Regions from separate parts of the Streptomyces sp. Tu 3180 genome, predicted to be linked through region 2. Evidence: riboswitches for the same ligand, from Rfam matches in the RefSeq annotation. Region 2 holds a riboswitch; each other region holds the start of a gene.
What was found. A riboswitch is a leader RNA that binds a small molecule or an ion and turns the genes downstream of it on or off. The one in region 2 is predicted to bind cobalamin.

Region 1 (10,470 bases), 1.1 Mb from region 2:
GGTGAGCACGGGCGGCCCGTCCTCGTACGCGAAGGACGCGTCCCGCAGGGAGAGCAGCGCGGACCCGGTCATGACAGAGGCCTTTCCAGAGCGAGGGCGAGGACGGCCAGGCCCACGAGCAGCGCCACGCTCCCGGCCGTGAAGCGGACGGAGACCCGGGCCTCGGGCACCAGGACGCGCAGGGTGCCGTCGTAGCCGCGCCCGGCGAGCCCGGTCTGCAACCGGGCCGCCCGGTCGAAGGCCCGGACGAACGCGGTGGCGCCGAGCCCGCCGAGCGAACGCCAGGTGGCGGAGCGGGTGGTGTGCCCGAGCCGGGCCGCCTGCGCCTGGCGCACCCGGCGCACCGAGTCCAGCAGCAGGAAGCTCATCCGGTACGTCACCAGGGCCACGTCGACGACCGGTGCGGGCACCCCGGCGCCGGCCAGGCGCGGCAGCAGGTCGGACATCGGGGTGGTGAAGGCGAACAGCAGCACCCCGAGGGAGGCCGCCGACGTGCGCAGCAGCAACTCCCCGGCGCGCAGCGGCCCGTCCCCGGCCAGCGACACCCACCCGTCCGGTCCGCCCACCCGGACGAGCAGCGGCAGCGCGCCGGTGACGCAGAAGCCCAGCGGCACCCGGTAGGCGCGCCACAGCCGCCGGCCGGGCACGCCCGCCGGGCCCAGCAGCACCGCGAGCGCGGTCAGCAGCACCAGGGCCGCGCCCGGCCAGGGCGGCAGCGAGATCGCGAGCACGGTGAGGCCCAGTCCGAGCACGGCCTTGTCCACGGGGTGGCGGTGGCGCCAGCGGCTGCCGTGCGCCGCCGCGTCGATCGGCAGCAAGAGGACTCAGCCCCGCCGTTCGGAGGAGGTCCCGTCACCGGCGTCCGCGCCGGCGTCCGGCCGCGCGGGATCCGCCGCCTCGCCGCCGGGGTCCGCCCCGGCCCCCGGCCGGGCCGCCGCACGCGCCTCGCCCTGCCGCCGCCCCCGCCGCAGCCCGAAGTAGTACGCGAGGCCGCCCGCGCCGATCGCCGCCTGGAGGGCGAACAGCGCCGACTCGATCTCGCCGGACGGCGGTTCGTACAGCGGCGAGAACCACGGCTCGTAGTCCGGGTCGATCTCGGTGATCGCGGTCTCCGCCTCGGCGTCGGCGCCCGTGAACGGCTCCTCCTTGTGGTCGCCGAGGCCGAGCGCCGGCGGCAGCACCGCGAGTGCGGCGACGAGGAGCAGCAGCAGGGTGTTGATCTTCGCGTTCCGGCTCATCGGGTCACCGCCCCGGCCTCGTCCCGCGTCTTGCGGCCGGCCGTCGTCACCAGCACCCCGAGCCGGGTCAGCTCACCCTTGCTGGACTGCACCAGCATGCGCATCACCAGCACGGTCAGCAGCCCCTCGCTCACCGCGAGCGGGATCTGCGTGACGGCGAAGACGGAGCCGAACTTGCCGAGCGCGCCGAGGAACCCGCTGTCCGGGTCGGGGAACGCGAGCGCGAGCTGGACGCTCGTCACGCAGTACGTCGACAGGTCGGCGACGAAGGCGCCGCAGAACACCGCCGCCATCAGCGGGACGCCGCAGCGGCGCAGCAGCTTGTAGACGCCGTACCCGGCCCAGGGGCCGACGACCGCCATCGAGAAGACGTTGGCGCCGAGCGTGGTCAGCCCGCCGTGCGCGAGCAGCAGCGCCTGGAACAGCAGGGTGATGGTGCCCAGCACCGCCACGACCGGCGGCCGGAACAGGATCGCGCCCAGGCCCGTGCCGGTGGGGTGGGAACAACTCCCCGTCACCGAGGGGAGCTTGAGCGCGGACAGGACGAACATGAACGCTCCCGAGGCGCCGAGCAGCAGCGTGCTCTCGGGATGTTCCTTGACCTCGCGGACGAGCGACCGGGCTCCGTGGACGACGAACGGCGCCGATGCGACGCTCCAGGCGACCGCGTGCGCCGGTGGCAGAAAACCCTCGGCTATGTGCATGGCTCAGCAGACCCTCTCCAGCACCTCGTGGATGGTTGACGCGCCTTGGCCGGTCTCCTGGCTGACGGGTACCACCGCCCGTGCTCCGCCTTCCCGGGTCCCGAGGGGACCCAGTGGCCGTCCGCGAGGACTGGAGCCGGACTTCCCGATCACAGTGGCGAGGGCCGCACCGGTATCGCACCGATTTCCCGTCACCAAGGCGTGGCGACAGTAGTGCCCGTTCCGGCCCGGTGACAAGCGGACGCGGGGGCGCGCGGGCAGCGCCCGGCGGCGAGCGCCCCGGCGCACACCTGCGGACTTGACACCGGCCGCGGACCCGTCGAAGCGGGGGGACTGGAAGAGGGCGGCGCCGGGCAGTGTCTTGCTGCAATTAATATGCAACAGCGATTTCAAGGCATCAGGGATGTGAGGTTCGATGACGACCCGACGAATACGGAGTGCCGCCACCGCCGCCGTCGCGGCCGCGGTGACCGGCGCGGCCGCCGCCTGCTCGGCGCCGGGCGGAGGCACGGACGGCGGCGCGTCCGCCGATTCCGTGGTGATCGGCGTCGCCTCCGAGCCGGACACCCTGAGCCCGCTGCTCGGCTACGGCAAGGACGGCAACTCCAAGATCTTCGACGGACTGCTCGTCCGGGACGCCGGCCAGAAGCTGAAGCCCGCGCTGGCGAAGGCGCTGCCCGAGGTCGGCGACGGCGGCCGTACCTACACCTACACCCTGCGCGACGGCGTGCGCTTCAGCGACGGCGAGCCGCTCACCGCCGACGACGTGGTCTTCACGTACCGCACGGTGCTGGACGACAGGACCAACAACACCGCCAAGAGCGAACTGGACGCCATCGAGGAGGTGCGGGCGGACGGCGACGACAAGGTCGTCTTCACCCTCAAGTACCCCTACGCGGCCTTCGCCGCCCGCACGGTCCTGCCCATCGTCCCCGAGCACGTCGCCGGCGAGCAGGACCCCAACACCGGCTCCTTCAACACGAAGCCGGTCGGCACCGGACCGTACGTCCTCACCGACTGGCGCAAGGGCGAGAAGCTCACCTTCAAGGCCAATCCGGACTACTGGGGCGGCGCGCCGAAGGTGAAAAAGCTCACCATGGCGATCGTCGCCGACGACGACGTCCGCGCCACCCGGCTGCGCTCCGGCGACCTCGACGGCGCGGTCCTCCCGCCCAACCTCGCCGCCACCTTCGAGAACGAGGACGGCAGGAAGACGTACCGGGCGACCTCCTACGACTTCCGCGCCGTCACCCTCCCCACCGGCAACCCGGTCACCGGCGACACCGCGATCCGCCGCGCCCTGGACCTCGCCGTGGACCGCGAGGCCATGGTCGACAAGATCCTCGACGGAGCCGGCCGCCCCGCCTACGGCCCGCTGCCCCTGGACGACCCCTGGTTCGCGCGGGGCACCGAACGCGACCGGGACCTCGGCGAGGCGGAGCGCGTCCTCGACGACGCCGGCTGGAAGCCGGGCCAGGACGGCATCCGCGCCAAGGACGGCCGCCGCGCCTCGTTCACGCTCTTCCACCCCTCCGGCGACAAGGTCCGCCAGGACCACGCCCTCGCCTACGCCTCCGACGCCAAGAAGGCCGGCATCGAGGTGAAGGTCGAGAGCGCCACCTGGGAGGTCATCGAGCCCCGGATGAAGCACGACGCCGTCCTCGCGGGCTTCGGCAGCACCGGCGACCCCGACTTCGGCCTCTACACCCTGCTGCACTCCTCCCTCGCCGGGGACGGCTTCAACAACATGGCCCGGTACGACGACCCGGCCGTGGACGAGGCCCTCGACACCGGCCGCCGCAGCCAGGACCCCGAGGACCGCAAGGCCGCCTACGACGACCTCCAGCGCGAACTGGTGAAGAACCCGGGCTACACCTTCCTCACCCACATCGACCACATGTACGTCCTCGCCGACCGCTGGGACGGGCTGACCACGCAGACCGAACCGCACGAGCACGGCTTCGCCAGCGGCCCCTGGTGGAACGTCGAGGACTGGCAGCCGAAGAAATGACCTCCCTGCCCTGGGGAGAGATGACCCGGCTCGTGGCACGGCGGGCCCTGTCCGCCGTGCCCGTGCTCCTCGTCGTCACCTTCGGCGTGTTCGCGATCGCCGCGGTCTCCCCCTTCGACCCCGTCAAGGCCTACGCGGGCACCGCCGCGCTCGGCGCCGACCGGGAGACCCTGGACCGGCTGCGGGAGAACCTCGGCGTGGACCGGCCCTTCGCCGAACGCTGGTGGGAGTGGCTGACCTCCGCGGCCGGCGGCGACCTCGGCCAGTCCAGCGTCATGCGCCAGCCCGTGGCCGAGGTGATCGGGGAACGGCTGGTGTGGTCGGCGCTGCTGTGCGCCGTCGCGTTCGTCCTCGCCGTCCTGCTCGGCACCGTGCTCGGCGTCCTCGCGGCCCGCCGCCCCGGCTCACCGGCCGACCGCGCCGTCACCTCCCTCGCCTACGCGCTGGAGGCCGCGCCGGTCTTCTGGATCGCCCTGCTCGCCGTCTGGCTGTTCGCGCTGAAACTGGACGTCCTCCCGGCCGGCGGCCTCACCGACACCGGCAGCGAGCACGTCACCGCCGGACAGCTCCTGAGCCACCTCGCGCTGCCCGCCGGCGTCCTCGCCGTCTCCCAGCTGCCCTGGTTCACGCTCTACGTCCGCCAGGGCGTCGGCGACGCGCTCGCCGAGGACCCGGTGCGCGGCGCCCGGGCCCGCGGCCTGAGCGAACGCACCGTGCTGCTCGGCCACGCCCTGCGCTCCGGACTGCTGCCGGTGCTCACCCTGATCGGCTCCCGCGTCCCCGAACTCATCACCGGGGCCCTGCTGGTGGAGAGCGTCTTCAGCTGGCCCGGCATCGCGGCGGCCACCGTGGAGGCGGCCACCGCCGTGGACTTCCCGCTGCTGGCCGCGCTCACCACCCTCGCCACCGCCGCCGTCCTCGCCGGGAACCTGCTCGCCGACCTGCTGTACGGACTGACCGACCCGAGGGTGAAGCTGAGTGAGATGTGATCCCCATGGCTGACACCACCGCCGAGAAGGCGAACGCCCCCGAGTCCGCGGCCGGGTGGCGCCCGCACGGCACCGCCCGCCGTTCCACCCACACCCTGAGGCTGCGCACCTCCGCCGCCCTGGTCGCCGTGACCGTCCTCGCGGTGCTGCTCGTGCCGCTGCTGGTCCGGTTCGACCAGCAGGCCGTCGACCTGGCCGCCGAGCTCCAGCCGCCCGGCTGGGCCCACCCCTTCGGCACCGACGACGTCGGCCGCGACCTGCTGCTGCGCTGCGTCCACGGGCTGCGCGTCTCCCTGCTCGTCGGCGTGGTGGCCGCGCTCACCGCCACCGTGATCGGCACCGCCGTGGGAGCCGCCGCCGGAGCCCTCGGCGGCCGGGTGGACCGCGCCGTCATGCGGCTGGTCGACACCGTCTCGTCCGTCCCGCACCTGCTGCTCGGCATCTTCATCGTCGCCATGTTCCGCCCGGGCGTCTGGCCGGTGGTGGTCTCCGTCGCCCTCACGCACTGGCTGTCCACGGCCCGCATCGTGCGCGCCGAGGTCCTCTCGCTGCGCTCCCGCCCGTACATCGACGCGGCCGTCTCCGGCGGCGCCTCCCGGTGGCGGGTGGCGGTCCGGCACCTGCTGCCCGGCGTGCTGCCGCAGGCCGGGCTCGCCGCCGTCCTGATGATCCCGCACGCCATGTGGCACGAGTCGGCGCTGTCCTTCCTCGGCCTCGGCCTGCCCGCCCACACGGCCAGCCTCGGCACCCTCATCCAGGGCGCCCGCGGCTCCCTGCTCGCCGGACAGTGGTGGCCCACCCTCTTCCCCGGCCTGTTCCTGATCATCCCCACCCTCGCCATCGCCGGGCTCGCCGGAGTCTGGCGCGAGCGGATCAACCCGCGCCGCCGATCGGAGCTGATGCTGTGACCGAGCGAACCGAGCGGACCGAGCGAACCGGGAGGCCTCCCGTGCTGTCGGTCCGCGGGCTGTCGGTGCGCTTCCTGCTGCCGGGCGGCCGCCGGATCGCCGCCGTCACCGACGCGCACTTCGACGTGGCGCCCGGCGAGTGCCTCGCCCTGATCGGCGAGAGCGGCTGCGGCAAGTCCGTCCTCGCCTCCGCCCTCCTCGGCCTGCTCCCCGCCAACGCGCAGACCGCGGGGAGCGCGCTCCTCGGCGACCTCGACCTGCTCACCGCCGACGAACGCACCCTCGCCCGCACCGTGCGGGGCCGCCGGATCGGCCTCGTCCCGCAGAGCCCGGCCGCCCACCTCACCCCCGTCCGCACCATCCGCTCCCAGCTGGAGGAGACGGTCGCCCAGCTCACCGGCGTCCGGGGCCGCGCGGCCCTGCGCACCGCCGCCGAGCGGGCCGCCGAACGCGCCGCGTTCCCGCCGGACCACCTCGACCGCCACCCCCACGAACTCTCCGGCGGCCTCGCCCAGCGCGCCGCCACCGCCCTCGCCCTGGTCGGCGGGGCGCCCCTGCTGCTCGCCGACGAACCCACCACCGGCCTGGACCGCGACCTGGTGGACCGCACCGTCGACGAACTGCGCCGCCACGTCGACGCCGACGGCGACCGGGCGCTGCTGATGATCACCCACGACCTGGCCGCCGCCGAGCGCATCGCCGACCGGATCGCCGTCATGTACGCGGGACGCATCGTCGAACTCGCCGACGCGAGCGCGTTCTTCGGCACCCCGGGCCCCCGGCACCCCTACAGCCGGGGCCTGCTGGACGCACTCCCCGACAGGGCCTTCACCCCCATCCCCGGGATGCCCCCCGAACTCGGCGCCCTCCCCGACGGGTGCGCCTTCGCCGCCCGCTGCGACCGGGCCACCGGCGCCTGCGCGACCCTCCCGCCCCTGACCGGAGCGGTCGCCTGCCACCACCCGGTCACGGCCGCCCAGGCCCCCGCGACGGAGGACGTCCGTGCTTGAACTGCGCGCCATCACCGCCGGATACGACCGCCGCGCCCCCGTCGTACGGAACGCGACCCTCGCCGTTTCCCCCGGCGAGGCCGTCGGCCTGCTCGGCCCCAGCGGCTGCGGCAAGTCCACCCTCGCGAGGGTCGCCGCCCTCCTCCACCGCCCCGACGCCGGCACCCTCCTCCTCGACGGCACGCCCGTACGCCACTGGCGCCACCGCGCCCCACGCGCACGGCGCACCGCCTTCGGTGTCGTCTTCCAGCAGCCCCGCCTCTCCGCGGACCCCCGGCTGCGCCTCACCGACCTGATCGCCGAACCCCTGCGCGCCACCGGCCGGCGCGAGGAGGTCCCCGCCCGGGTCCCCGAACTCGCCGGCACCGTCGGCCTGACCCCCGACCTGCTGACCCGCCGCCCCCACGAGGTCAGCGACGGCCAGCTCCAACGCGCCTGCCTGGCCCGCGCGTTGGTGCTCCGCCCCCGCTGGCTCGTCTGCGACGAGATGACCGCGATGCTCGACGCCTCGACCACGGCCGCACTGGTCGCGGTCGTCGAGGACTACCGCGCGGCGACGGGCGCGGGCCTGCTGGCCGTCGGCCACGACCAGACCCTGCTGGACCGCTGGTGCGACCGGACGGTCCACTGGGACACGGTCACCGGAGGGTGATGCCGCGCCCCTGGACGAGGGCGGAGCGGTCCCCGGCCTTCACCGTCACCGTCACCGCACCGGGACCGGCCGGACCGTCCCGGTGCGGCAGGAGCGGAGCCGACTCCTGCCGCCGCGGTGGGCGGACGACCCGCCCGGCCCGTCCGCGGACCCGCCGGCGAGTACGGCCGGTCGCACTCGCCGGTCACGGCGGCGCGCACCGCCGGCGGAGGTGCCGGCGGTGGTGCCGGCGGGGGTACCGGCACGCTCGTGCGCCGGGTGTCACGCCTGCGGCTCCTCCAGGAACTCCTCGTCCCCGAACGCCTCTTCCGGAGCGCCGCCGAGGAAGCCCTCCATGAGCTCGTCCATCCGCACCTCGGTGGCCCCCGAGGGAGCCGCGGTCTTCTCACCGCCGCGCACGCGCAGCACCAGCGCGAACTTCTTGACCTTCGCGTTCTCCGCCAGCTTGGCCAGGTCCACCGACACTTCGGTCAGCTCGCCGTTCTTCAGCGTGAAGTCGGCCGTGACCTTCTCGTCCGGCGCGTCCTTGAAGTCCTTGGCCGTCGGCAGCTCGGCCCCCGTCGGCAGCTCCTGCGCCAGCGGGCGCAGCTCGTCGAACAGCTCGGTCATCAGCGTGCGGAAGGGGGCCGTGGCCTTGATGTGCTCGGTGCCGTCCGACCCGCCGGAGGTCTTGAAGTCGACCTCCTGGGCGATGACCTGCCGCAGCGCCTTCGTGAGCTTCTTCTGCGTCCTGGCGTCGAGCGTGGGCTCCGCCGACGGCTCCTCGCCGCCGGGGGCCGGGCCACCCGCCATTCCCCCTCCGGCCTCCTCCAGGTCCTCGGTCGCGACCTTGATCCACTCGCCGTCGAGGAGCTTCTTGAACGCCCCCGCGCTGTCCGGCAGTTCGTCGGCGGGAGGCAGGGGGGCGCCCGTCATCCGCGCGAACGCCTCCGCGTCGACGCGGACGTAGGTGTAGTCGCCGACCAGCCGGTACTCGAACAGGTCGCCGTCCGGGCCGCTGAACTTCAGCGCCATGGCGCTGAAGTCCTTCTCACCGGACTTCTCGAGCGGCTTCCTGGACTGCACGGAGACGGATATCCGCGCGTCGCTGAGCATTTCGGCGATCTCGTCGGACATCTTCTCGTCGGGCGCCGCCTCGGCGTCCATCGCCTTCAGCGTCGCCGCGTCGGTGTCCAGGTCCAGCTCGAAGGAGAGCGAGTGCTCCTTCCCGAGCTCCTCGAAGGCCCGGTCGAGCTTCTGGCCGGCCGACAGGTTCTCCACCGTGCCGCAGGCGGCGGAGCCGGCCAGGACGGCGGTGGCGACGGCGGTGGCGGTCAGGGTCTTGCGCATGGCGGAAATGACGGTCTCCTCGTGACATACGACCAGGACGGTCGCTGAAGAGACCGATCAACACCCCGAACGGTTGTACGCCACCTGTGAACCGGTCGCCGGCGGGGCCCGGGAGGTCCGGCCGGGACGAGGCCGCGTGCTCCGGGCGTGCACGGAGGTCGACCTCCCCCTGGACCTGCGGGTCACCGACGAGCTGCGGCGCTACCGGGAGTGCAGCCGGGTCACGCCGGCCACCATGGCGCAGGTCTACCCGCAGGACCGGGGGCAGAACTACGCGGTGGCGATGGCGCACCGGGTCACGGAGCTGATCGGCGCGCGATGAGTCCCGGCGCGACGACGGCCACCGTCCCGTCCCGGGCGGTGGCCGTCGTCCTGCCGGCCCACCGGTCCGCGGTCACCGCAGCCGGCACACCACGAGCCGCGTCACGGGCGCCGGTGGGCAGTCGTAGCGCGCCTCGATCCGCCGCGCCAGCGCCCGGTCGATCTTCGTCGGCGGGAACCAGCCGCGGTTCAGCACCGCGTACCGCGGCGGGTCCTCCTCCAGGCAGCGGGCGTTCTCGGCGTACGAGTCGAGGGCGGCGACGTCCGGCAGGTAGCGGGTGCGCTGCAGGAACGTCGGGACCGGGTAGGGGCAGGGCGAGGCGTGCCCGATGAAGTACGCCTCGTCACCGAAGGCCAGGTACTGCACGAGCGCCCCGTCCGGCAGCCGCCGCCGCAGGTCCGCCGCCGCGTCGGCCTTCGCCTGCGAGGCCCGCAGGTACGCGGCGTTGGTGTCGCCCACCTTGCCGTGGTCCATGAGGTGCGGGGAGGCCGGCCAGACCGTGACGGCGGCGAGGGCGATGCCGGCCAGCCCCGCCGCGGCGGGAGGCAGCCGGAGAGCGGAGGCGGCGTCGCGGGTCGTGCGCAGGTCGGCCAGCGCGGCGCCCAGCGCCACGAGTCCCGCCGACCACACGACCGCTGGGCGTTGCAGCGACCCGGGGGCGCTGGAATAGAGCGGCGCAAGGACGGCGGCGGTCGTGCTCGCCACCAGGAACCACACCGGCGCCCGCCCCCGCACCCCGTACCACCGGGCCACCGCCAGCCCCCACACCGCGGCGGCGCCCACCGGCAGCGCGGCGGCGTGGTACGCGAACCAGTTGCCCTGCACCACCACCGCGCCCAGGCCCACGGCGGCCGTCGCCGCGGCGAGCAGCGCCCACCGCGCACGCCGCCGCCGGTCGTCCTGGCAGGCGAGCAGCAGGAGCAGCGCGGCGGGCAGCAGGAGCAGCACGGGACTGAGGACGGCCCGGTCCGCGAGGAAGTCGGCCGACCGGGAGAAGAGCTCGCCCGGCCGCAGGCCCCGACGGGACAGCGAGCCCTGGTTGATCCGCGGCATGTCCCGGATCCACTGCCACTCCCGCGAGCCCGACCAGAGGCTGAAGCCGAGCAGCAGCGCGCCGGACACGGCCGTCGCGGCGGCGAGGAGCAGCGCGCGCACCCGGTCGGCGGCGAGGACGACCAGCAGCGCGATGAGCGCGGTGGCGGCGGTGGAGTACTTCATCATCACCGCGAGTCCCAGCGGCACGGCCGCGAGCGCCGCGGCGGGCAGGGGCCGTGCGACGGCGAGCACGGCGGCCACCGCGAGCACCG
Region 2 (10,470 bases):
GTGCCGCGACCGGGAGTTGGAGCAGCCACAGGACGGTGCGCGGCCACTCGCCGTACCAGACGTTGGTGCCGTACAGCAGGGTGTGCCACACGCTCAGCACGTACACGACGATGACGAAGCGGTGCAGGCGGCGCCAGGTGCCGGCGCCGATGCGGTGCCGGACGTAGAACAGCAGGCCGAGGGGAACGGCCAGGTAGAGGGCGCCCTGGCCGAGGGGGATGGCTACCTGGCCGGTGCCGGAGTCGTACCAGCCGGGCACGAACGTGTCCGCGAAGCCCGCCCACAGCCGTTCGAGCCACGTCAACCGGGCCTCGTACCGCACGAGTTCCGCCGCGAACATCAGCGCGTGCGCGAACATCAGGGCCATCGTGGTCAGGCTCGTGGTGCGGTGCCAGCGCTCCAGGGTCTGCCGGGGGACCGGCAGCCGGGCGGGGCGCGGCCCGGACAGCAGCAGACCGAGCATGACCGTGCCCCAGGCCCACAACAGGCCCGACCAGCCGAACGCCTGGCTGAGCAGGTACATCCAGTACGTGCCGGGGTCGTCCATGAACGGCATGACCGCGACCGTGTCCGACTCGCCCGACTCCATGCGCGCCCACAGCAACACGAACACGAGCGCCGTGACCACCACCGCCGCGCTCGCGTCGGGCAGCGCGGCCCTCAGGTCGGCGCGCAGGGCGACGCGATCGGCCGGACGCCTGTCACGGGCGGGCGGTGCGGCCGTGCCGTCGTCCTCCGGCGTCGTCTCTGGCAGCATCCTGGGCCTTCCGGGGCGCGGAACACCGACGGGCGGTGTGCACGTGGGACGGGAGGCACCAGTGTGACCGAGGCGGCCGGGAGCACCGAGGCCACATCCGGCCAGAGTGGTCCCCGGCCGACGCAGGGCCCTGACGCCCGCCGGGGCACCGATCGCATCCGGACAACCGGCGCCGCACCCCCTGCCGCCGGAGCGCGAGCCGCCCTACGCTGATGCCCGCAGTCGGTTCGCGCCCGCCGGTCCGGCCGGATGCCGGGCGGACCGGCGCAAGAGGGAACCCGGTGGGAGTCCGGGACTGTCCCGCGGCGGTGAGTGGGAACGAAAGCCGTCAACAGCACTGGGCCCGTATCTCGTCGGGGCCGGGAAGCGACGGCCGGTAGGTGCCCGCCGGCATCCCCGGTGGGCGGGTCCGCGAGTCCGAAGACCTGCCGCTGCGCCCGCACGTGACGTGCGGGCTGTGCACGGTGACCTCGCGGACCGGGTTGGCGGTGCGGACGGCCGCAGGGCACGCCCTGCGCGGTGCCTCCCTCCCGGTCGCGTTCCAGGACGCGGACAGGAGGGGTACGTGACGGGCCGCACCGTGTCCGGCGTCTGCCACGGCACTCTGGGCGAGCTCTACCAGGGCCCGCTGCGGGCGGGGGCCGATCCGGACATCGCCGTGGTGTCCTTTCCCGTGGAGCGGCACTCCCGGGTGCACTTCGCCCCCGGGGCGCAGCCGCCGAATCCGCTGCCCCTCGGCGAGAAGTCCGCGACGGCGGCCCGGCTCTTCCTGGAGCGTTTCGGGCTCACGCTGCCGCCGGGCCGCTGGAGCGCCCACTCCGACCTGCGGGTGGGCGTGGGGATGGCGAGTTCCACCGCCGACATCGTGGCGACCCTGCGCTGTCTGTTCCGGCTCTTCGCCCTGCCGTACGACACGGACGTGGTCCTGGGCGTCCTGGCGTCGATCGAGCGGGCCGACAGCGTGTTCCTCGACGAGTTCGCGCTGTACCTCAGCGGCCGGCACCGGGTGGTCCGGCGCCTGGGCACGGACATCGGCTTCCACACCGCGTACACCACCGAGCCCGGGACCGTGGACACCGCCGCCGTCACCGACCTGCTGCTGGAGCACTACCGGCGGCACGGGGAGGAGTACGAGCGGTGCCTGACCGACCTGCTCAAAGGTTTCGCCTCCGGCGACCCGGCCGCCGTCGCACGGGCGGCGACCGCCAGCGCCGCCCTGTCGCAGAACGTGCTGCCCAAGGCGACGTTCGGCAGCCTGCTCGCCCACCGGGAGCGGTTCGGCGCCGACGGCGTCTTCGTCGCCCACACGGGCTGCCTGATCGGCTACCTCTTCCCCGGCCGCCTGGACGCCGGTCTCAAGTCCGAACTGTCCGCCTTCTTCCACTCGCTCGGCCACCGGTGTTCCTTCGCCCAAGGAGGCTACGGGTGATCCACCCCCGCATCGCCGACGCCCTGAAGTCCCGGATCTCGTCCGGCTCACCGACGGCCTCGTCCTGATCCGGTTCGAGTCGATGAAGATCTACTCGGCGCTCGCCGCCGTCCGCCACCTCCTGGAGCGGGGCGCGATCCGCCCGGGACAGACCCTGATCGACAGCTCCAGCGGCATCTACGCCTACGCCCTGGCGCTCGCCTGCCACCGCTACGGCATGCGCTGCCACGTCGTCGCGTCCACCACCGTGGACACCACCACCCGCGCCCAGCCGGAGATCCTCGGCGCCACCGTGGAACAGGTCAGACCCTCGAAGGACCTCAAGCTGGACCAGGAGCTGCGGGTGCGGCGGGTGAAGGAGATCCTCGCCGATCACCCCGGCTGGCACTGGATGCGCCAGTACCACGACGACGTCCACTACCTCGGCTACCACGAGGTGGCGGACCGGATCACGGCCGCGTTCCCCTCGACCGCGCTGACCGTCGTCGGAGGGGTGGGGTCGGGGGCCTCCACGGGCGGCCTCGTGGAACGCCTGCGCGCCACCGACCCCTCGGTGCGGCCGGTCGGCGTCCAGCCCTTCGGCAGTGTCACCTTCGGCAGCCAGGACCACCACGACCCGGAGGCGATCATCGCCGGCATCGGGTCGTCGATCGTCTTCGGCAACGTCCGCCACCACCTCTACGACGCCGTTCACTGGCTGGACTTCACCCACGCCATGTCCGGCACGGTCGCCCTGCTGCGCGACCACGCCGTCTTCGCCGGGCTGTCCACCGGCGCCGGACACCTGGCCGCGACGTACGAGGCCCGGCGCCACCCCGACCGGCTGCACCCGGTGGTCGGCGCCGACACCGGACACCGCTACGTCGAGCGCGTCTTCGCCCGCCACACGGAAGCCCTGGACCCCGCCGCGCTGAAACCGGTCGAGGTCTCCGCCCCCGAGGAGATGTCCATGCCCTGGTCCAGGATGGCCTGGCGGCGCACCGCCCGCCCGGCCGGCCGCAAGGAGCGAGCGGCATGAGCGTGGTCTGCCTGGAGTCACTCACCTTCGGCCTCGGACACCTGGTGCGCGCCGCCGACGCACTCGGCGAGCGGCTCATCCTGCTCACACGCGACCGCGCCTCCTACTCCTACGAGCTGGAGAGGCTTCCGGCGGACGCCCTCGACGTCGTCGTCACCGACACCTTCGACGTGGAAGGGCTCACGGATCTGCTCCGCCGGACGCCTCGGCCGCGCGGCCTGATCAGCTCGACCGACACCTGGACACTGGCCGGTGCCGAGCTCGCGGACCGTCTCGGCCTGCCCGGGCTCGATCCGGCCGTGCTCCGGCTGACCCGGGACAAGGCGGCCGTACGGAACCGGCTGCACGACGCCGGGCTGACGCGCGGGCGGGCCGTGGAGGCGCCCGGAGCGGAACTGAGGGACGTGCTGCTCAAGGAGGTCGGTCTGCCCGCCGTCCTCAAGGACACGGCGGGCACCGGGAGCCAGAACGTCTGGCTGGTCCGCGACGAGCCGGAGCTGGAGGCGGCCCTCGACGGGGCGGCCGGGCGGGAGCTGAGAGGGCGGCTGTTCGCGGAGCCGTACTTCAGCGGGCCGGTGTACAGCGCCGAGACCCTCACCTGGGCCGGCCGGACCCGGCTGCTGGGCGTCTCCAGCCGGCTGATGTCACCGGAGCCGTGCTTCCGGGAGGAGATCACGGCGTTTCCCGTGGCCTTCCCGGAGGCCCGGCGGTCCGTGCTGGAGCGGTGGCTCGGCGAGGTGCTCGCGGCGATCGGCTACACCGACCGTTTCGCGCACGTGGAGTTCGTCCTGACCACCGGCGGCCCGGAGGTCGTCGAGATCAACCCGCGGATCGGGGGCGCCCTGGTCGGGGAGGGCATGTGCCGGGCGCTGGGCGTCAACGTGTACGAGGCGACGGTCGAGGCGGCGCTCGGCCGCCGTCCCCGCCTGATGGACACGGACCTGCCCGGCGGTCCGGCGAGCGAGGTCGCCGTCCACCCCCGCACCGGAGCGCCCCAGGTGACCTTCCTCCCCGGGCACCCCCATCCGGCCCACCCGGTCGAGGCGGACCGCTCCGCCTCGTGACGGACGCGCACGCGCCCGGCCGGGCGGGCCCTTCGGGAAGGGCTCAGTCCCGGGTGCCGGCGAGCGGTGCCCGGTGGCTTCGCACCACGTCCGCGTACGCCTTCGCGCTCGGCTTCGGGCGGCGCTCGAAGGTGTCGCGGTCGACCTCGTGCAGCCCGAGCCGGGCGCCGTACCCGAAGATCCATTCGAAGTTGTCCATGAGCGTCCAGTGGCAGTAGCCGAGGACGGGCGTGCCCGCACGCACCTCGGCCGCGAGGTGTTCGACGGCGGCGGGGATGAAGGCGGCGCGTTGTGCGTCGTCCGGGGTCTGGATGCCGTGTTCGGTCACGAGGACCGGCACCCCGGACACCTCGTGGGCGTAGCGCACGGCGCCGGCGAGGGACGCGGGCTCGATGACGGTGCCCATCCCGTTGAGTTCGCCGTCGGGCGTCACCTCGCCGTCGGGGCCGTGGACGATGCGCTCGTAGTTCTGCACGCCGACGAAGTCGTCGTGGCGTGCCTCGCGCAGCCAGTGGTCGTAGACGGCGGCGCGCTTGGCGTCCCGGCGTTCCTCGCCGCCGGGGAGGGCCACTTCGTCGGCGACGGCGATGGAGACGCCGACGGGCAGGTCGCCGCGGCGGGCCTTGACCGCGTCGCGGGCGGCGCGGTGGGCCCGGGTGAACGCGGCCCGGAACTCCTCCTGCCGGTGGGCGGGGATGACGTTCGCGCTGGCGTAGGTGTCGCTTCCGGCGGCCCGTGCGGCGGCCGCCAGCATCCGCGTCTTGAGCGCCTCGGCCTCGGCCGGGAGCTTCGCTCCCGCCTGCAGCAGCTGTTCGAGGTTGGGTTCGTTCAGGGTGACGGCGTGGGAGATGCGGTCGCCGAAGCGCGCCACGACGCGGTCGCACTGCTCGGCGAAGCGCGCCGGGGCGTCGGCGGCGGTCCAGGAGCCGGCCGCGGCGAACCAGTGCGGTGCGGTGAAGTGGCTGAACGTCACGATGGGTGCCAGGCCCCGCTCGAGGCAGCCGTCGACCATGCGCTCGTAGTGGTCGAGGGCCTCGGCGCGGACGACCCCGCGCTCGGGTTCGACGCGGGCCCACTCGACGGAGAAGCGGAAGGCGTTGAGTCCCAGTCCGGCGGCCAGATCGAGGTCCGTCTCCCACCGCTGGTAGCCGCGGCACGCCGGACCGCTCGGCTCGCGGAACAGCGAGGGCGTCGTGTGCTCCAGGAACCACGTGTCACTGGCGCTGTTGTCGCCCTCGTTCTGGTGCCCCGCGGTGGCGACGCCCCACAGGAACGCGTCGGGCAGGCTGGTGGGTGTCATGTGTGCTCCTCGCACTGGTTCCGGTGAAGCGGTGGGCGGGTCGTCCGGCGGGGCCGGACGCGCGGTCGTCGGGGCCGCCCCGTGGTCGCGTGACACGGGGTCCGGGTGCGGTCGTGTGAAACGCGGTCACCCCGTGGTCGTGTGAAGCCGCGTCGTCACGTGGTCGTGCGGAACGGGGTCCGGAAGGTGTGCCGGCCGGGGCCGACCTCCACGGGCTCCGCGCCCGGCAGATCGACCAGCGCGGTGACGCGCAGGGGTACGACGACGTCGACGTGCAGCGTGCCGCCCTCACGGCGCCACCCGGCCCCGGCCCGGCCGTACGGCGTGTCGTGCTCGGCCCGGGCCCAGGTGAGGCCGCCCCCGGGGCGGGGGCGGATCAGCAGCCGCCGGTAGCCCGGCTCGGCGGGCGCCAGACCGGCGACGGTGCGGTGCATCCAGTCGGCGACCGCGCCGAGCGCGTAGTGGTTGAAGGAGGTCATCTCACCGGGGTTGACGCTGCCGTCGGGAAGCATGCTGTCCCAGCGTTCCCACACGGTGGTGGCGCCCATGTCGACCTGGTGGAGCCACGAGGGACAGGACCGCTGGGCCAGCAGCCGGTGGGCGGTCTCCACGTGTCCCGTGCCGGTCAGCGCGTCGCACACCAGGGGGGTGCCGAGGAAACCGGTGCCGATGCGGTGGCCGCGCCCGGCCACCAGGTCCGCCAGCCGGCGTCCGGCCTCGGCGCGCTCGGCGTCGTCCTGGAGCAACCGGAAGCACAGGGCGAGGGCGTAGGCGGTCTGGGTCTCCTCCGTCAGCCGCCCGCCGCCGGCGTGGAAGCGGGCGAGGAAGGCGTCGCGGACCGCGTCGGCCAGGGCGTGGTGGCGAGCGGCGTCGTCCGCGTCGCCCAGGACCTCGGCGGTGCGGGCCAGCAGCCGCGCGGAGTGCGCGAAGTAGGCCGTGGCGACCAGGGCGGACGACGTCGTCGCGCGGCCGGGGTCGTCCGCCGGGGCGGTCGGGTCCAGCCAGTCACCGAACTGGAACCCCTCGCCCCAGACCCGGGCCGGCCCGGCGATGCGGTCGACGGCGTCGACCCAGGCGCGCATCGAGGGGTACTGGGCGCGCAGCACCTCGGTGTCGCCGTAGCGCTCGTACAGCACCCAGGGCACGATGACGGCCGCGTCGCACCAGCCGGCCATGGGCGGGTTGCCCGGGGGGAGGGGCACCGGGGTGATCACCGGGATGTCGGGGCTGAACACCGGGGGCACGCGCCGGTCGTCGTCGCCCTGGTCGGCGGCGAGGTCGCGCAGCCAGGAGCGCAGGAAGTCGCGGACGTCGTAGAGGAAGGCGGCGGTGGGGGCGAAGACCTGGACGTCGCCGGTCCAGCCGAGGCGCTCGTCGCGTTGCGGGCAGTCGGTGGGCACGTCGACGAAGTTGCCGCGCATCCCCCACACCACGTTCTCGTGCAGGCGGTTGAGGGAGGCGTCCGAACAGGAGAACCAGCCCGTGCGGCGCAGGTCGCTGTGGAGGACCACGGCGGTGACGTCGGCCGGGTCGAGGTCGCCGGGCCAGCCCTCGACGTCGGCGTAGCGGAAGCCGTGGTAGGTGAAGCGGGGTTCCCACTCCTCACCCGCCGGGTCGCCGCGCAGGACGTAGCGGTCGGTGGCGGCGGCGTGCCGCAGCGGACGCGTGCAGAGTTCGCCGTCCTCGAGGACCTCCGCGTGGCGGAGGGTGACCGTGCGGCCGGCCTCGCCCCGGACGCGGATGCGCAGCCGTCCGACGAGGTTCTGGCCGAAGTCGAGGATCGTGCGCCCGGTGGGCGAGGTGGTGACCGCGACGGGCGCGAGGTGTTCGATGCGGCGCACCGGCGGGCTGTCCGCCGGGAAGAGGACGGTGGTGTCGAAGTCGACGAGGTCGGCCGGCTGCCACGCCGAGTCGTCGAAGCCGGCTTCGCTGAAGCCCGCCCGCTCCCGGCGGGCGTCGTGCTCCTCGCCCTCGTACAGGCCGGCGGCGAGGACCGGCCCGGTGCTCCAGCGCCAGCCGTCGCCGGTGGCGACGGTGTCGGTGGAGCCGTCGGCGTACTCGAGGTGCAGTTCGGCGAGGAGCCCGGTGCGTTCGCCGTAGACGCACCGGGTGCCGCCGTTGAACCCGAGCAGGCCCCGGTACCAGCCGTCGGCCAGGTGGGCGCCCCAGGCGTTGCGGCCCTCACGGACCAGGGAGGTGACGTCGAAGGACTGGTAGCGGTGGCGGTGGCGGTAGCTCGTCCAGCCGGGGGCCAGGACGTGGTCGCCCACCACGGTTCCGTTGAGCTCCAGTTCGTAGACGCCGAGGGCGGTGACCAGGAGCCGGGCCGACCGCACGGCCTGCCGCGCGGTGAACTCGCCGCGCAGCAGCGCGGCCGGGCAGGCGCCCTCGGCGGGCGGGGGGAGGCGGGGACTGACGACACGTGCGGTCCAGTGGTGACGCATGGCGGCCTTTCTCAGCGCCGGAGGTGAGCAGACACGATCATGCGGCCAACACTTAGTGATTACTAGGTTTTGGCGTACGTGACGTGGAACACGTCGTGAACGGGCCGCCACCACGGGGGGTGGGGCACGGTCGTCAAATTAATCATGAGCATGACAATCAAGGACCCGGACGGCCCCGGAGGCACCCACCGGCCCGTTCGCGGCGGCCCTACAGACCCTGCCCGTCCGCGGAGATGGCCCGCACGAGGCGGTCGAGGTGGGCACGCATGACGGCGACCAGGTCGAAGGACCGCCCCGCGGCCAGCCACTGCTGCAGCAGCCCCGCGTCCATGGCGACGCACTCACGGGCGATGCCCTCGTGGTCCAGGCCGGGGAGCAGCTCCCCGCTGCGACTGCCGGCCCGCAGGCGGTCGGCGAGTTCCGCCACGCCCTTCTCCTGCCACGTGGTGAAGTGGCCGTGGGCCGGGTGGTCGGGGGCGGTGGCCTCGGCGGTCAGGACGACCGCCAGCTCCACCATGCCGGGCATGCCGAGCGTCTCGGCCGTGTCCTCCAGGTGGCAGCGGAAGGCGTCCCGCACCGAGTCGGAGACGCGCTCCCACCGCACGTCCATGCGTTCGTGCCAGTACTCGACGACCGCGAGCAGCAGCTGCTGCTTGTCCCGGAAGTGGTGCAGCAGCCCGGCGTCGGTGATCTCGGCGTCGCGCGCGATGCGGGCGAGGGAGGTCTTGCGGTAGCCGTCCCTGCCGAAGCGCAGCAGGGCCGCCTCCAGGATCTGCGTACGCCGTGCCCGGCCCGCCGTGTAGTGGCCGCGGGGCCCCCTGGGTGTCGCCATGCCAGAACAGTACCGGCGGGGTACGGGGCGACGGCCGGCCGCGCCGCCCGAGGAAACCCTGTGTGAGGTGGGCCACACTTCCGAAACCTAGCGACCACTAGGTGTTCGGGTCATCATCGACGTCACGCGACGACGGGTTGCCGCGCTGTCACGTTCCCGTGAGCGACGCGTCACGGCAGTCCGTCCTCCGCCTCTCCCCCACGTGCTCCCCCTTCCCTCGGCACCTCCGTGAAAGGAGGGCTGGCATGACGTCGCCGTCATCGAGCCCCTCGGTCGACCTCGCACCCCGCGTCCGCGCGGACGGGCGGTGGACACCCCGCCTGGTCCTGATCCTCGTCGCGCTCGCGTGGCCGACCCAGTTGCTGGCCGCGGGCGGCATCCTCGGGGCCAACGCCACGGCGGGCGTCGCCCAGGCGTTCCACACCACCCAGGTGGTGTGGTTCGGCCTGACCCTGACCCTGGTGTCGACCCTGCTCACCCCCTTCGTGATCAAGCTGGGAGACCTGTACGGCAAACGGCGCGTCATGCTCGCCATGACGGCCCTGGGCGCCCTCGGCGAGCTGCTGGCGGCGCTGGCCGGCAGCTTCTGGCTGGTGCTCGCGGGCCGGGCGATCGCCGGGTGCTACGGGCCCTTCGGCGCCCTGTCGTTCGCCGCCGTGCGGGACGTCTTCCCGCCCCGGCTGGTGAAGCAGGCGAGCGGCATCATGGGCAGCAGCGTCGGCCTGGTGGCCATCGTCTCGCCGTTCCTCGCGGGCCGGCTGATCGACACCTGGGGGTACCGCGGGGTCCTGTGGTTCCTCGCCGCCGCCACCGCGGTCGCCTTCGCGCTGATCGCGCTGCTGGTTCCGGAGACCCCGCGGCACGCCTTCGAGTCCGGTTTCGACTGGCTGGGCGGGCTGGTGCTCGGCGGTGGTCTGACAGCCGTGGTCTACGCCGTCGGCCAGGGGCAGAGCTGGGGCTGGTCGGACGTGCGGACCCTGGGCTGGCTGGCAGCGGGGACCGCCGCGCTGATCGCCTTCCTGTTCGTCGAGCGCTCCAGTGCCCATCCGATCCTGGACCTGCGGGTCCTGCGCCGCCGTCCGGTCGCCCTGGCGCTGACCGCCGGCGGCCTCGGCCAGACGGTCGCCTTCACCATGCCGGGCCTCGCCATCCTGCTCGCCCTGTACCCCGCCATCCCGGGTGTGTCGGACGGGCTGGGCTGGACGGCCCACCACAACGCCGTCGTCAGCGTGAGCTGGAACCTGGTGATGTTCGGCACCGGCATGCTGGTCAGCCGGTACCTGCGCCGCTTCGACGTGCGCGGGATGTGGTGCGCCGGCCTGGCGGTCATGGCCGTCGGCTACGCCCTCGTGGGTTTCCGCCACGGCGACGAGCTCGAACTGATCGTCACCTCCTGCGTCGCCAACCTCGGCGCCGGCGTCGTCGTCGCGGCGGCACCGGTGCTGGTGATCGGCGTGGTCTCGCGTGACGAGCAGGGGCTGGGCAGCGGCATGCTCAACATGCTCATCAGCCTGTTCGGCGCCGTCCTGACCGCCGGCGCCTACGCCGTCCTCGGCGCGCACAGCACCACCGTCGAAGGCACCGCCTTCTACCTCGACGCCGGTTACTCCTGGATCTTCTGGCTCG
Region 3 (10,470 bases), 1.9 Mb from region 2:
GGTGGAGGAACACGCCGACGGGCTGCGCTACACCGACCTCATGGCGGGCTACTACACAGGAGCCCCCGACGAGGTTCTGCAGGCGATAGCGGACTACAGCGCGTGGTTCTTCGTCTGGGACGACCGGCACGACCGCGACATCGTGCACGGCCGCCCCGCCGCCTGGCGGCGGCTGAAGGAGCGGCTGCACTCGGCCCTCGACAGCCCCGCCGACCACCTGGACCACGGGGATCCGGTGGTGGCGGGGCTCGCGGACAGCGTGCAGCGGCTGTACACGTTCCTGTCCGGCACCTGGAACGCCCGGTTCGCGCGGCACTTCCACGCGGTGATCGAGGCGTACGACCGGGAGTTCCACAACCGCACGGAGGGAATCGTCCCCACCGTCGAGGAATACCTGGAACTCCGCCGGCTCACCTTCGCGCACCGGATCTGGACCGATCTCCTGGAACCCAGTGCCGGCTGTGAACTCCCGGACACGGTGCGGAAGAACCCGGCCTACCGGAAGGCGGCGCTGCTCAGCCAGGAATTCGCCGCCTGGTACAACGACCTGTGCTCGCTGCCGAAGGAAATGGCGGGCAGTGAGGTGCACAATCTGGGAATCAGTCTCGTCACTCACGAGGGGCTGACCCTCGAAGAGGCGATCGCCGAAGTGAGGCGTCGCGTCGAGGAATGCATCAGCGAATTCCTGGACGTCGAGCGGGACGCCTTGCGGTTCGCCGACGGCCTCGACGACGGCACGGTGCGGGGAAAGGAAACGAGCGCCGCCGTGCGCGCCTGCATCGGCAACATGCGGAACTGGTTCAGCTCCGTCTACTGGTTCCACCACGAGTCCGGCCGGTACAGGGTCGACAGCTGGGACGACCGGTCCACGCCCCCGTACGTCAACAACCAAGCGGCAGGTGAGAAATGACCGTCGAGTCGGTGAAACCCGAAGCGTCCGCGGTGACCGCACTGCGCGAACCGCCGGTGGCGGGCGGAGGCGTTCCCGTCCTCGGCCACGGCTGGAAGCTGGTCCGCGACCCGCTGGCCTTCATGTCCCGGCTGCGCGACCACGGCGACGTCGTGCGCCTGAGGCTCGGACCGAAGACGGTGTACGCCGTCACCACGCCCGACCTCACCGGGGCGCTGGCGCTGAGTCCCGACTACATCATCTCCGGGCCGCTGTGGGAGTCCCTGGAGGGCCTGCTCGGCAAGGAGGGCGTGGCCACCTCCAACGGTCCGCTGCACCGGCGCCGGCGGCGCACCCTCCAGCCCGCCTTCAGGCTCGACGCCATCCCCGCCTACGGCCCGATCATGGAGGAGGAGGCGCACGCCCTGACCGAACGGTGGTCCTCCGGGCGGACCGTCGACTGCACCTTCGAGGCCTTCCGGGTCGCCGTGCGCGTCACGGCCCGCTGCCTGCTGCGCGGCCGGTTCATCGACGGGCGGGCGGAGCGGCTGTGCGCCGCCCTGACCACCGTCTTCTGCGGGATGTACCGGCGGATGGTGGTGCCGCTCGGCCCGCTGTACAAGCTGCCGTTCCCGGCCAACCGCGAATTCAACCGGGCGCTGGCCGATATGCATCTCCTCGTCGACGAGATCGTGGCCGAGCGCCGGGCATCCGGTCAAAAGCCGAACGATTTGCTGACGTTATTGCTGGACGCGAAGGACGACAATGGCGACCCCGTGGGGGAGCAGGAGATTCACGACCAGGTGGTCGGGATACTCACCGCCGGCAGCGAGACGACCGCTTCCACGATCATGTGGCTGCTCGAGCTGCTCGCCGCGCACCCGGAACACGGGGACAAGGTGCGCGACGAAGTAGAAGCCGTGACCGGTGGGCGCGCCGTGGCATTCGAGGACGTCCGCAAGCTCGCGCACACCAACAATGTCGTCGTCGAGGCAATGCGTTTGCGTCCGGCCGTCTGGATTCTGACCCGCCGGGCGGTGGCCGACACGGAACTCGGCGGCTATCGCATTCCGGCCGGGGCGGACATCGTCTACAGCCCGTACGCGATCCAGCGCGACCCGAAGTCCTTCGAGCGTCCCCTGGAGTTCGACCCCGACCGGTGGCGGCCGGAACGCGCGAAGGACGTGCCGAAACACGCCATGCGGCCCTTCAGCGTGGGCAACCGCAAGTGCCCGGGCGACCACTTCTCGATGGCCATGCTGACGCTGATCACCGCGGCGATGGCCACCCGGTTCCGCTTCGAGCAGGCGGCCGGCTCGGACGACACCACGCGCGTCGGCATCACCCTGCGCCCGAACCGGCTGCTGGTGAGGCCGGTCGCCCGGTGAGCCCCGCCCGCCGGCGGGCGCTCAGGCGGCCTCGGGGCCGCGGAACGTCCGCCGGTAGGCGTTCGGCGTGGTCCCCACGGTGCGCACGAAGTGGTGGCGCAGGGCGGCCGCGTCGCCGAAACCGGTGCGGCCCGCGATCGCGTCCACCGTCTCGTCCGTCGCCTCCAGCAGGCGCTGGGCCAGCAGGACGCGCTGGCGCAGGATCCAGCGGTAGGGCGTGGTGCCGGTCTCCTGCCGGAAGCGGCGGGCGAAGGTGCGCGGGGACATGTGGGCGCGGGCGGCCAGCTGCTCGACGGTGACCTCCTCGTCGAGGTGCCGCTCCATCCACACCAGCACCCCGGAGACCGTGTCGCCCCCGGACCGCGGCAGCGGGCGCTCGATGTACTGGGCCTGGCCGCCGTCGCGGTGCGGGGGCACGACCATCCGCCGGGCGATCCTGTTGGCGACCTCCGGCCCCTGCTCCTTGCGCACCAGATGCAGACAGGCGTCGATGCCGGCGGCGGTGCCCGCGGAGGTGATCACCGGGTCCTCGTCGACGTAGAGCACGTCCGGTTCGACGGTCAGATGGGGGTACCGCCTGGTCAGGTCCTCCGCGTGACGCCAGTGGGCGGCGGCGCGCCGGCCCTCGAGGAGCCCGGCGGCGGCGAGCACGAACACGCCGGAGCAGACGCTGAGCACCCGGGCGCCCCGGTCCACGCCCCGGCGCAGGGCGTCCAGCAGCTCCGGCGGGAAGTCCCGCGACTCGTAGCGGGAGCCGGCCGGCACGGCGATGAGGTCCGCCGTCTCCAGGCGCTCCAGGCCGTGCTCGACCTGGAGGGAGAACCCCGTGTTGCTGCGCAGCGCGCGGCCCTCGGCCGAGGCGACGGCGAAGTCGTAGACCGGCAGGCCGTCGTCGCTGCGGTCGACGCCGAAGACCTCGCAGACGACACCGAGCTCGAAGGGGTTCACACCGTCGAGGAGGACGGCCGCCACGTCGTGGAGCATGCCGTCAGTGTGCCTCACCGCTGGCAGTAAATCGAGGTTCTACGGCAGTCCTGCCACTGCCGGTAAGGAGTGTTCGGCGCGACAGTGGTGTCCATGGATACGACACGCATGGAAGCACTGATCGGAACGCTGACCGTCCTCGGCCTGCTGGTCCTGATGGTCCTCCCCGCCGTGATCGGCATCGTGCGCGACCGGCGGATCGACCGGCAGATCAGGCGGGCGGAGGCGGGCCGCGCCGCCGCGGAACGGCGCGACACCGCCGCACCGGCCCGCACCGCACGGGGCGCCGCGTCGCGCCGTGCCGCGCGGGACGCCACCTCGCACCGCACCGCGCGGGCGGCGTGAGGCGAGGTGGCACCCGGACCGGCGCCCTGTGGGGAACCCCCTAGAAGTCCTCGTCCAGGTCGACCGTGCCCTCCACGGCGACCTGGTACGCGGACGGGCGCCGCTCGAAGAAGTTGGTCAGCTCCTGCACGCCCTGGAGCTCCATGAAGGAGAACGGGTTCTCGGAGCCGTACACCGGGGCGAAGCCCAGCCGGGTCAGGCGCTGGTCGGCGACGCACTCCAGGTACTGCCGCATCGACTCGGTGTTCATCCCCGGCAGCCCGTCGCCGCACAGGTCGCGCGCGAACTGCAGCTCCGCCTCGACCGCCTCCCGCAGCATGTCCGTCACCTGCTGCCCGAGCCGGTCGTCGAACAGCTCCGGCTCCTCCTTGCGCACGGTGTCGACCACGTCGAAGGCGAAGGACATGTGCATCGTCTCGTCGCGGAACACCCAGTTGGTGCCGGTCGCCAGCCCGTGCAGCAGGCCCCGGCTGCGGAACCAGTAGACGTAGGCGAAGGCCCCGTAGAAGAACAGGCCCTCGATGCACGCGGCGAAGCAGATCAGGTTGAGCAGGAAGCGGCGGCGGTCCGCCTGCGTCTCGAGCCGGTCGAGCTTCTCCACCGAGTCCATCCACCGGAAGCAGAACTCGGCCTTCTCCCGGATGGAGGGGATGTTCTCCACCGCCGCGAACGCGGCCGCCCGGTCGTCCGGGTCGGGCAGGTAGGTGTCCAGCAGGGTCAGGTAGAACTGGACGTGGACCGCTTCCTCGAAGAGCTGCCGCGACAGGTACAGCCGCGCCTCGGGGGAGTTGATGTGCTTGTACAGCGTGAGCACCAGGTTGTTCGCCACGATCGAGTCACCGGTGGCGAAGAACGCCACCAGCCGGCCGATGAGGTGCTGCTCGGCGGGGCTCAGCTTCGCGAGGTCGGCCACGTCGGAGTGGAGGTCGACCTCCTCCACGGTCCAGGTGTTCTTGATGGCGTCCCGGTAGCGCTCGTAGAAGTCGGGGTAGCGCATCGGGCGCAGCGTGAGCTCGAAGCCCGGGTCGAGCAGGTTCTGGGGACGGGTGGTGCTGGTCATCACTGACAGGCCTCACAGGACTCGGGGTTCTCGAGGGAGCAGGCGACGGCCTCTTCGGGGGCCGGCTGCGGGACGGGGACGGCGGTCTGCGCCCGTGCGGCGCGCGCGATCCGGGTCGCCGGACGCGAACGCAGGTAGTACGTCGTCTTCAGGCCCTGCTTCCAGGCGTACGCGTACATCGAGGAGAGCTTGCCGATGGTCGGCGTCTCCAGGAACAGGTTGAGCGACTGCGCCTGGTCGAGGAACGGGGTGCGGGCGGCGGCCATGTCGATCAGCGCGCGCTGCGGGATCTCCCACGCCGTGCGGTACAGCCGGCGCACCTCCTCGGGGATCCACGCGAAGTCCTGCACCGAGCCGCCCGCCTCACGCAGCGCCTCGCGGGTGCGCGCGTCCCACACGCCGAGGCGCTTGAGGTCGTCGACGAGGTAGGAGTTGACCTGGAGGAACTCCCCGGACAGCGTCTCGCGCTTGAACAGGTTGGACACCTGCGGCTCGATGCACTCGTACACGCCCGCGATCGAGGCGATGGTGGCGGTGGGCGCGATGGCGAGGAGCAGCGAGTTGCGCATCCCGACGGCCGCGATCCGCTCGCGCAGCGCCGCCCAGCGCTCCGGCCAGGTCAGGTCCGCGGCGTAGTGGTCCGGGTGCAGAACGCCCCGGGCGGTGCGGGTCTTCTCCCAGGCGGGCAGGGGACCGTTGCGCTCGGCGAGGTCCGCGGAGGTCTCGTACGCGGCCAGCATGATCCGCTCGGCGATCCGGGTGGACAGCCGCCGGGCCTCGGGCGAGTCGAAGGGCAGGCGCAGCTTGAAGAAGACGTCCTGCAGCCCCATGACGCCCAGACCCACGGGGCGCCAGCGGCCGTTGGAGCGGCCCGCCTGCTCGGTCGGGTAGAAGTTGATGTCCACGACCCGGTCGAGGAACGTGACGGCCGTGCGCACGGTCGCGTCCAGCCGCGCCCAGTCGAGGTCGCCGGCGGCCGTGTCGACGAACGCGCCGAGGTTGACCGACCCCAGGTTGCAGACCGCCGTCTCCCCGTCGTCGGTGACCTCCAGGATCTCCGTGCAGAGGTTGGAGGAGTGGACGACGTGGCCCGGCTCGGCGGTCTGGTTGGCGGTGCGGTTGGCGGCGTCCTTGAAGGTCATCCAGCCGTTGCCGGTCTGCGCGAGGGTGCGCATCATCCGGCCGTACAGCTCGCGCGCGGGGAGGGTCTTCCTGGCCAGCCCCTTCTCCTCGGCGGCCCGGTAGGCGGCGTCGAACTCCTCGCCCCACAGGTCGACCAGCTCCGGCACGTCCACCGGGGAGAACAGCGACCACCGGCCGTCGGCGTCCACCCGGCGCATGAACTCGTCCGGCACCCAGTGCGCGAGGTTCAGGTTGTGCGTGCGGCGGGCGTCCTCACCGGTGTTGTCGCGCAGCTCCAGGAACTCCTCGATGTCGGAGTGCCAGGTCTCCAGGTAGACCGCCGCCGCGCCCTTGCGCCGTCCGCCCTGGTTCACGGCGGCGACCGAGGCGTCCAGCGTCTTCAGGAACGGGACGATGCCGTTGGAGTGCCCGTTGGTGCCGCGGATCAGCGAACCGCGGGCCCGGACGCGGGAGTAGGACAGGCCGATGCCGCCGGCGTGCTTCGAGAGGCGGGCCACCTGGTGGTAGCGGTCGTAGATCGAGTCCAGCTCGTCCTTGGGGGAGTCCAGCAGGTAGCAGGACGACATCTGCGGGTGCCGCGTGCCGGAGTTGAACAGCGTGGGGGAGGAGGGCAGGTAGTCCAGGCGGCTCATCAGCCCGTAGAGCGCGGCGACCTCGTCCACCGACCGCACGCTGTCGTCCTCGGCGAGACCGGCGGCGACCCGCAGCAGGAAGTGCTGGGGCGTCTCGACGACCTTGCGGGTGATCGGGTGCCGCAGCAGGTAGCGGCTGTGGAGGGTGCGCAGGCCGAAGTAGCCGAAGCGGTCGTCGGCCCGGGTGTCGATCAGCGCGTCGAGCCGGTCCGCGTGCAGCCGGACGAACGCGGCGGTGCGGTCGGCGATCAGGCCCTCGCGGTGCCCGGTCGCGACGGACCCGGTGAACGACGTGACGCCCTGCGAGGCGGCCTCGGCGCGGATGCCGACGGTCAGCAGCCGGGCGGCCAGCCGGGAGTAGGCGGGGTCCTCGGAGATGAGCCCGGCCGCGGCCTCGGTGGCCAGTTCCCGCAGCTCCGTCTCGTCGGCGCGGGCGGACCGGCCGCGCAGCGCGGCGGCGGCGACCCGGCCGGGGTCCGCGTCGGGCAGGTCGGCGGTCAGCTCGGTCAGGGTCCGCAGCAGCGCGGCACCGGGGCCGTCGCTCTGCTCTGTCACGTCGACCGCTGAAGCCGGATCGGCTGGCGCGATGGTCACGTGGGGCTCTCCCTCGCTCGGCACGGGGGCCTCGCCGAGGGCGGGGGGCAGCACACGAACGCACGCGGCGTCGCGTCCACCGGCCCATTCCACGAGGCCCGGACGTCAGGGCACCCGGACCGGACGGCCGGGCGCACTGTCGGCAGGTCCTCGGACTGAAGCCCGTGCGCGCCCGCGCCATGACGCGAACACGCACAAGTACACCGTTGCGGGACAGTTCCGGATTCGCACCGGATTCCCCTGCGGCGACAGCGAGCACGAGCATACATCTTGTGCCGGGTGCTGTCGGCAGGCCCATATGTTGTGTCTCGATGGTGTCAGAGTGTCAACTCATAGGTGAAGAGCGTGATGTCGTCCAGGTGCGGGAGGGACTTCCGGTCGCGCCCGGGCGTGCGGACGGAACCCAGCCGCTCGTGGACGCGGGGGGCGGAGTGCACGGTGCGCCGGGCCGGCAGCACGACCCGGACGCAGCCCTCGACGGCCCGTGCCCGGCCGACGCAGGCGCGGACGAGGGCCTCCCCGACACCGCGGCCCCGGGCCGCATGGGCGACCGCGAGCATCCGGATCCCGGCCTCGCCGGGCCCGGCCATGCAGGCCATCGGTCCGCTGCCCGGTACGAACGTCACCCCGCCCGGCACGCCGCCGTGCTCCACGGCGGCCGGCACCTCGGTGACCGCCGCCCGCGTCGCCGCGTGCCCCCGGCTCACCGGGACACGCGTCGCGCCCCCCGAGGCCGAGCAGCCCGTCCCGGAGGTGGGCCTGCGCGGTGGTCTCACCGAGTTCCCCGTGCTCGCCGGGCTCCGCCGGCCGGACGGCGACGCCCATGGGGGGAGAGTGTGCTTGACGGATACGACGACGGGCCGCCGGATTTCTCCGGCGGCCCGTGGTTCACGGCTGCGGCGTCAGTGCGCGCTGCCCGCCGTGGCCGGCGGGAGCTCCACCTGGACGCCCGGGTCGCCCGCGTCCGCCGTGTAGTCCTCCGGCTTGGTCTGGTCGACGCCCTCGGGGGCCTTGGCGGCCCTCAGGACGAAGGTCAGGACGACCGTGACCAGGACGTTGATGACGAAGGCGGTGAGGCCGATGTAGCCGATCTCGCCGATGCCGGGGATCTCCTTCGAGGAGCCGCCGAAGTGCTTCTGCGTCGGGGAGGCGACGCCGTACGCGGCGACCGTGCCGTAGAGCATGCCGACCGCCCAGCCCGCGAGCAGCGCCCAGCGGTGGAACCAGCGGGTGAACAGGCCGCCGACCAGGGCCGGGAAGGTCTGCAGGATCCAGATGCCGCCCAGCAGCTGGAAGTTGATGGCGACGGTCTTGTCCATGGTCAGGACGAAGGCGAGCGCGCCCACCTTCACCAGCAGGGAGACGATCTTGGAGACCTTGGTCTCCTGGGCCGGTGTGGCGTCCGGCCTGATGAAGTCCTTGTAGATGTTGCGGGTGAACAGGTTCGCCGCCGCGATGGACATGATGGCCGCGGGGACGAGGGCGCCGATGCCGATCGCCGCGAAGGCGACGCCCGCGAACCAGTCGGGGAACATGTCCTCGAACAGCTGCGGGATCGCCAGCTGGCCGTTCTGCACCTTCACGCCCGCCGCGATCGCCATGAAGCCCAGCAGCGCCAGCAGACCCAGCATCAGGGAGTACAGCGGCAGGATCGTGGTGTTGCGGCGGATCACCTCGCGGCTGCGCGAGGACAGCGTCGCCGTGATGGAGTGCGGGTACATGAACAGCGCGAGCGCCGAGCCCAGCGCCAGCGTCGCGTACGTCCACTGGCCCGCGTCGCCCGGCACCAGCGCACCGCGCGGCGCGCCCGTGGCCGGGTTGGTCTGGCCGAACGCCTCGTTCGCCGAGGCGAAGATCTCGTCGAAGCCGCCCAGCTTGATCGGGATGTAGATGATCGCCACCGCGATGACGAGGTAGATCAGCGTGTCCTTCACGAACGCGATGAGCGCGGGCGCCCGCAGACCCGAGGAGTAGGTGTACGCCGCCAGCACGCCGAAGGCGATCAGCAGCGGCAGGTCCTTGACGAACCAGTTGGTGTCCTCGCCGCCGCCGACGCCCATCACGTCCAGCACGGCCTGGATGCCGACCAGCTGGAGCGCGATGTACGGCATCGTCGCCAGGATGCCGGTGACCGCGACGGCCAGCGACAGCCCCTTCGAACCGAACCGGCCGCGCACGAAGTCGGACGTGGTCACGTAGCCGTGCTTGTGCGACACCGACCACAGGCGGGGCAGGAAGGTGAAGATCAGCGGATACACGAGGATCGTGTACGGCACCGCGAAGAAGCCGGCCGCGCCCGCCGCGTAGATCGCCGCCGGGACGGCCACGAAGGTGTACGCGGTGTACAGGTCGCCGCCGAGCAGGAACCAGGTCACCCAGGTGCCGAAGGACCGGCCGCCCAGGCCCCACTCGTCGAGGCTGTGCTCGTTCGCCGCCTTGCGCCAGCGCGCGGCCAGGAAGCCCATGACCGTGACGAGCACGAAGAAGAAGACGAAGACGGCGAGCGCCACGCCGTTCACGCCGTCGTTCACTGCGCCGCACCTCCCTTCGGGGCCCTGCGGGCGCGCTGGTCACGCTGCCAGAGCTTGTACGCGACCATGGTCAGCAGGGTGGAGATCAGCACCCACGCCATCTGGTACCAGTAGAAGAACGGGATGCCGATGACGACGGGGTCGGTCTTCGCGTACGACCCGACCCACAGCATGGCCACGAAGGGTGCGACGAGACAGAGGGCGATGACGACGCGCACGGGCGTCACCACCGGCCCCCTGCCGGTTCCTGGGGCTTGTGACATCAGACGGCTCCGTCCCCTCACTGATCACCGGCGGTAGTGCGCAGGAAATCTAGGTCAGGGGGTGGCTCGTCCGTAACCCCTCGTCCGTATACCGGTACCTCGAATTCCACTCAACCGAGAGGCACCGGCAGCGAAATCCCCGTCAACCGTCCGTTTCGCCGGGGCTCCCGGGCTCAGTCCTGCGGACGCTTCAGCCGCGCGACGAACTTGTACCGGTCGCCCCGGTACACCGACCGCACCCACTCCACCGGCTGTCCGTCCCGGTCCAGCGAGTGCCGGGAGAGCATCAGCATCGGCAGGCCGACGTCCGTGCCGAGCAGGCCGGCCTCGCGCGGGGTGGCCAGCGAGGTCTCGATGGTCTCCTCGGCCTCCGCCAGATGGACGTCGTACACCTCCGCGAGGGCGGTGTAGAGGGACGTGTACTTGACCAGGCTGCGGCGCAGTGCCGGGAAGCGCTTCGCGCTCAGGTGGGTGGTCTCGATGGCCATCGGCTCGCCGTTGGCCATGCGCAGCCGCTCGATGCGCAGCACCCGTCCGCCGGGCGTGATGTCGAGCAGTCCGGCGAGCCGGTCGTCGGCGGTGATGTAGCCGATGTCCAGCAGTTGCGAGGTGGGCTCCAGACCCTGGGCGCGCATGTCCTC

Region 1: linked by a shared signal. The riboswitch ahead of GL259_RS29130 (energy-coupling factor ABC transporter permease) and the one ahead of GL259_RS33615 (hypothetical protein) in region 2 are both predicted to bind cobalamin.
Region 3: linked by a shared signal. The riboswitch ahead of GL259_RS25850 (ribonucleoside-diphosphate reductase subunit alpha) and the one ahead of GL259_RS33615 (hypothetical protein) in region 2 are both predicted to bind cobalamin.

What each region holds. Positions count from the first base shown of each region.
Region 1 is NZ_WOXS01000002.1:6,287,415-6,297,884, forward strand. Features, by position in the region: gene GL259_RS29115 (ATP-binding cassette domain-containing protein) at 1-72, opposite strand, end outside; gene cbiQ (cobalt ECF transporter T component CbiQ) at 69-818, opposite strand; gene GL259_RS29125 (energy-coupling factor ABC transporter substrate-binding protein) at 825-1,238, opposite strand; gene GL259_RS29130 (energy-coupling factor ABC transporter permease) at 1,235-1,942, opposite strand; cobalamin riboswitch at 1,972-2,156, opposite strand; gene GL259_RS29135 (ABC transporter substrate-binding protein) at 2,358-3,953, shown strand; gene GL259_RS29140 (ABC transporter permease) at 3,974-4,942, shown strand; gene GL259_RS29145 (ABC transporter permease) at 4,948-5,850, shown strand; gene GL259_RS29150 (ABC transporter ATP-binding protein) at 5,847-6,860, shown strand; gene GL259_RS29155 (ATP-binding cassette domain-containing protein) at 6,853-7,512, shown strand; gene GL259_RS29160 (hypothetical protein) at 7,774-8,841, opposite strand; gene GL259_RS29165 (hypothetical protein) at 8,978-9,163, shown strand; gene GL259_RS29170 (hypothetical protein) at 9,236-10,470, opposite strand, start outside.
Region 2 is NZ_WOXS01000002.1:7,367,337-7,377,806, reverse strand. Features, by position in the region: gene GL259_RS33620 (ferric reductase-like transmembrane domain-containing protein) at 1-757, opposite strand, end outside; cobalamin riboswitch at 1,026-1,184, shown strand; gene GL259_RS33615 (hypothetical protein) at 1,323-2,186, shown strand; partial or broken gene GL259_RS33610 (cysteine synthase family protein) at 2,183-3,204, shown strand; gene GL259_RS33605 (ATP-grasp domain-containing protein) at 3,201-4,268, shown strand; gene GL259_RS33600 (family 1 glycosylhydrolase) at 4,312-5,568, opposite strand; gene GL259_RS33595 (glycoside hydrolase family 78 protein) at 5,724-8,012, opposite strand; gene GL259_RS33590 (TetR/AcrR family transcriptional regulator) at 8,221-8,844, opposite strand; gene GL259_RS33585 (MFS transporter) at 9,090-10,470, shown strand, end outside.
Region 3 is NZ_WOXS01000002.1:5,498,620-5,509,089, forward strand. Features, by position in the region: gene cyc1 (epi-isozizaene synthase) at 1-910, shown strand, start outside; gene GL259_RS25830 (cytochrome P450) at 907-2,277, shown strand; gene GL259_RS25835 (helix-turn-helix domain-containing protein) at 2,299-3,261, opposite strand; gene GL259_RS25840 (hypothetical protein) at 3,370-3,606, shown strand; gene GL259_RS25845 (ribonucleotide-diphosphate reductase subunit beta) at 3,647-4,666, opposite strand; gene GL259_RS25850 (ribonucleoside-diphosphate reductase subunit alpha) at 4,666-7,035, opposite strand; cobalamin riboswitch at 7,159-7,317, opposite strand; partial or broken gene GL259_RS25855 (GNAT family N-acetyltransferase) at 7,353-7,860, opposite strand; gene GL259_RS25860 (sodium:solute symporter family protein) at 7,938-9,566, opposite strand; gene GL259_RS25865 (DUF3311 domain-containing protein) at 9,563-9,829, opposite strand; gene GL259_RS25870 (GntR family transcriptional regulator) at 10,003-10,470, opposite strand, start outside.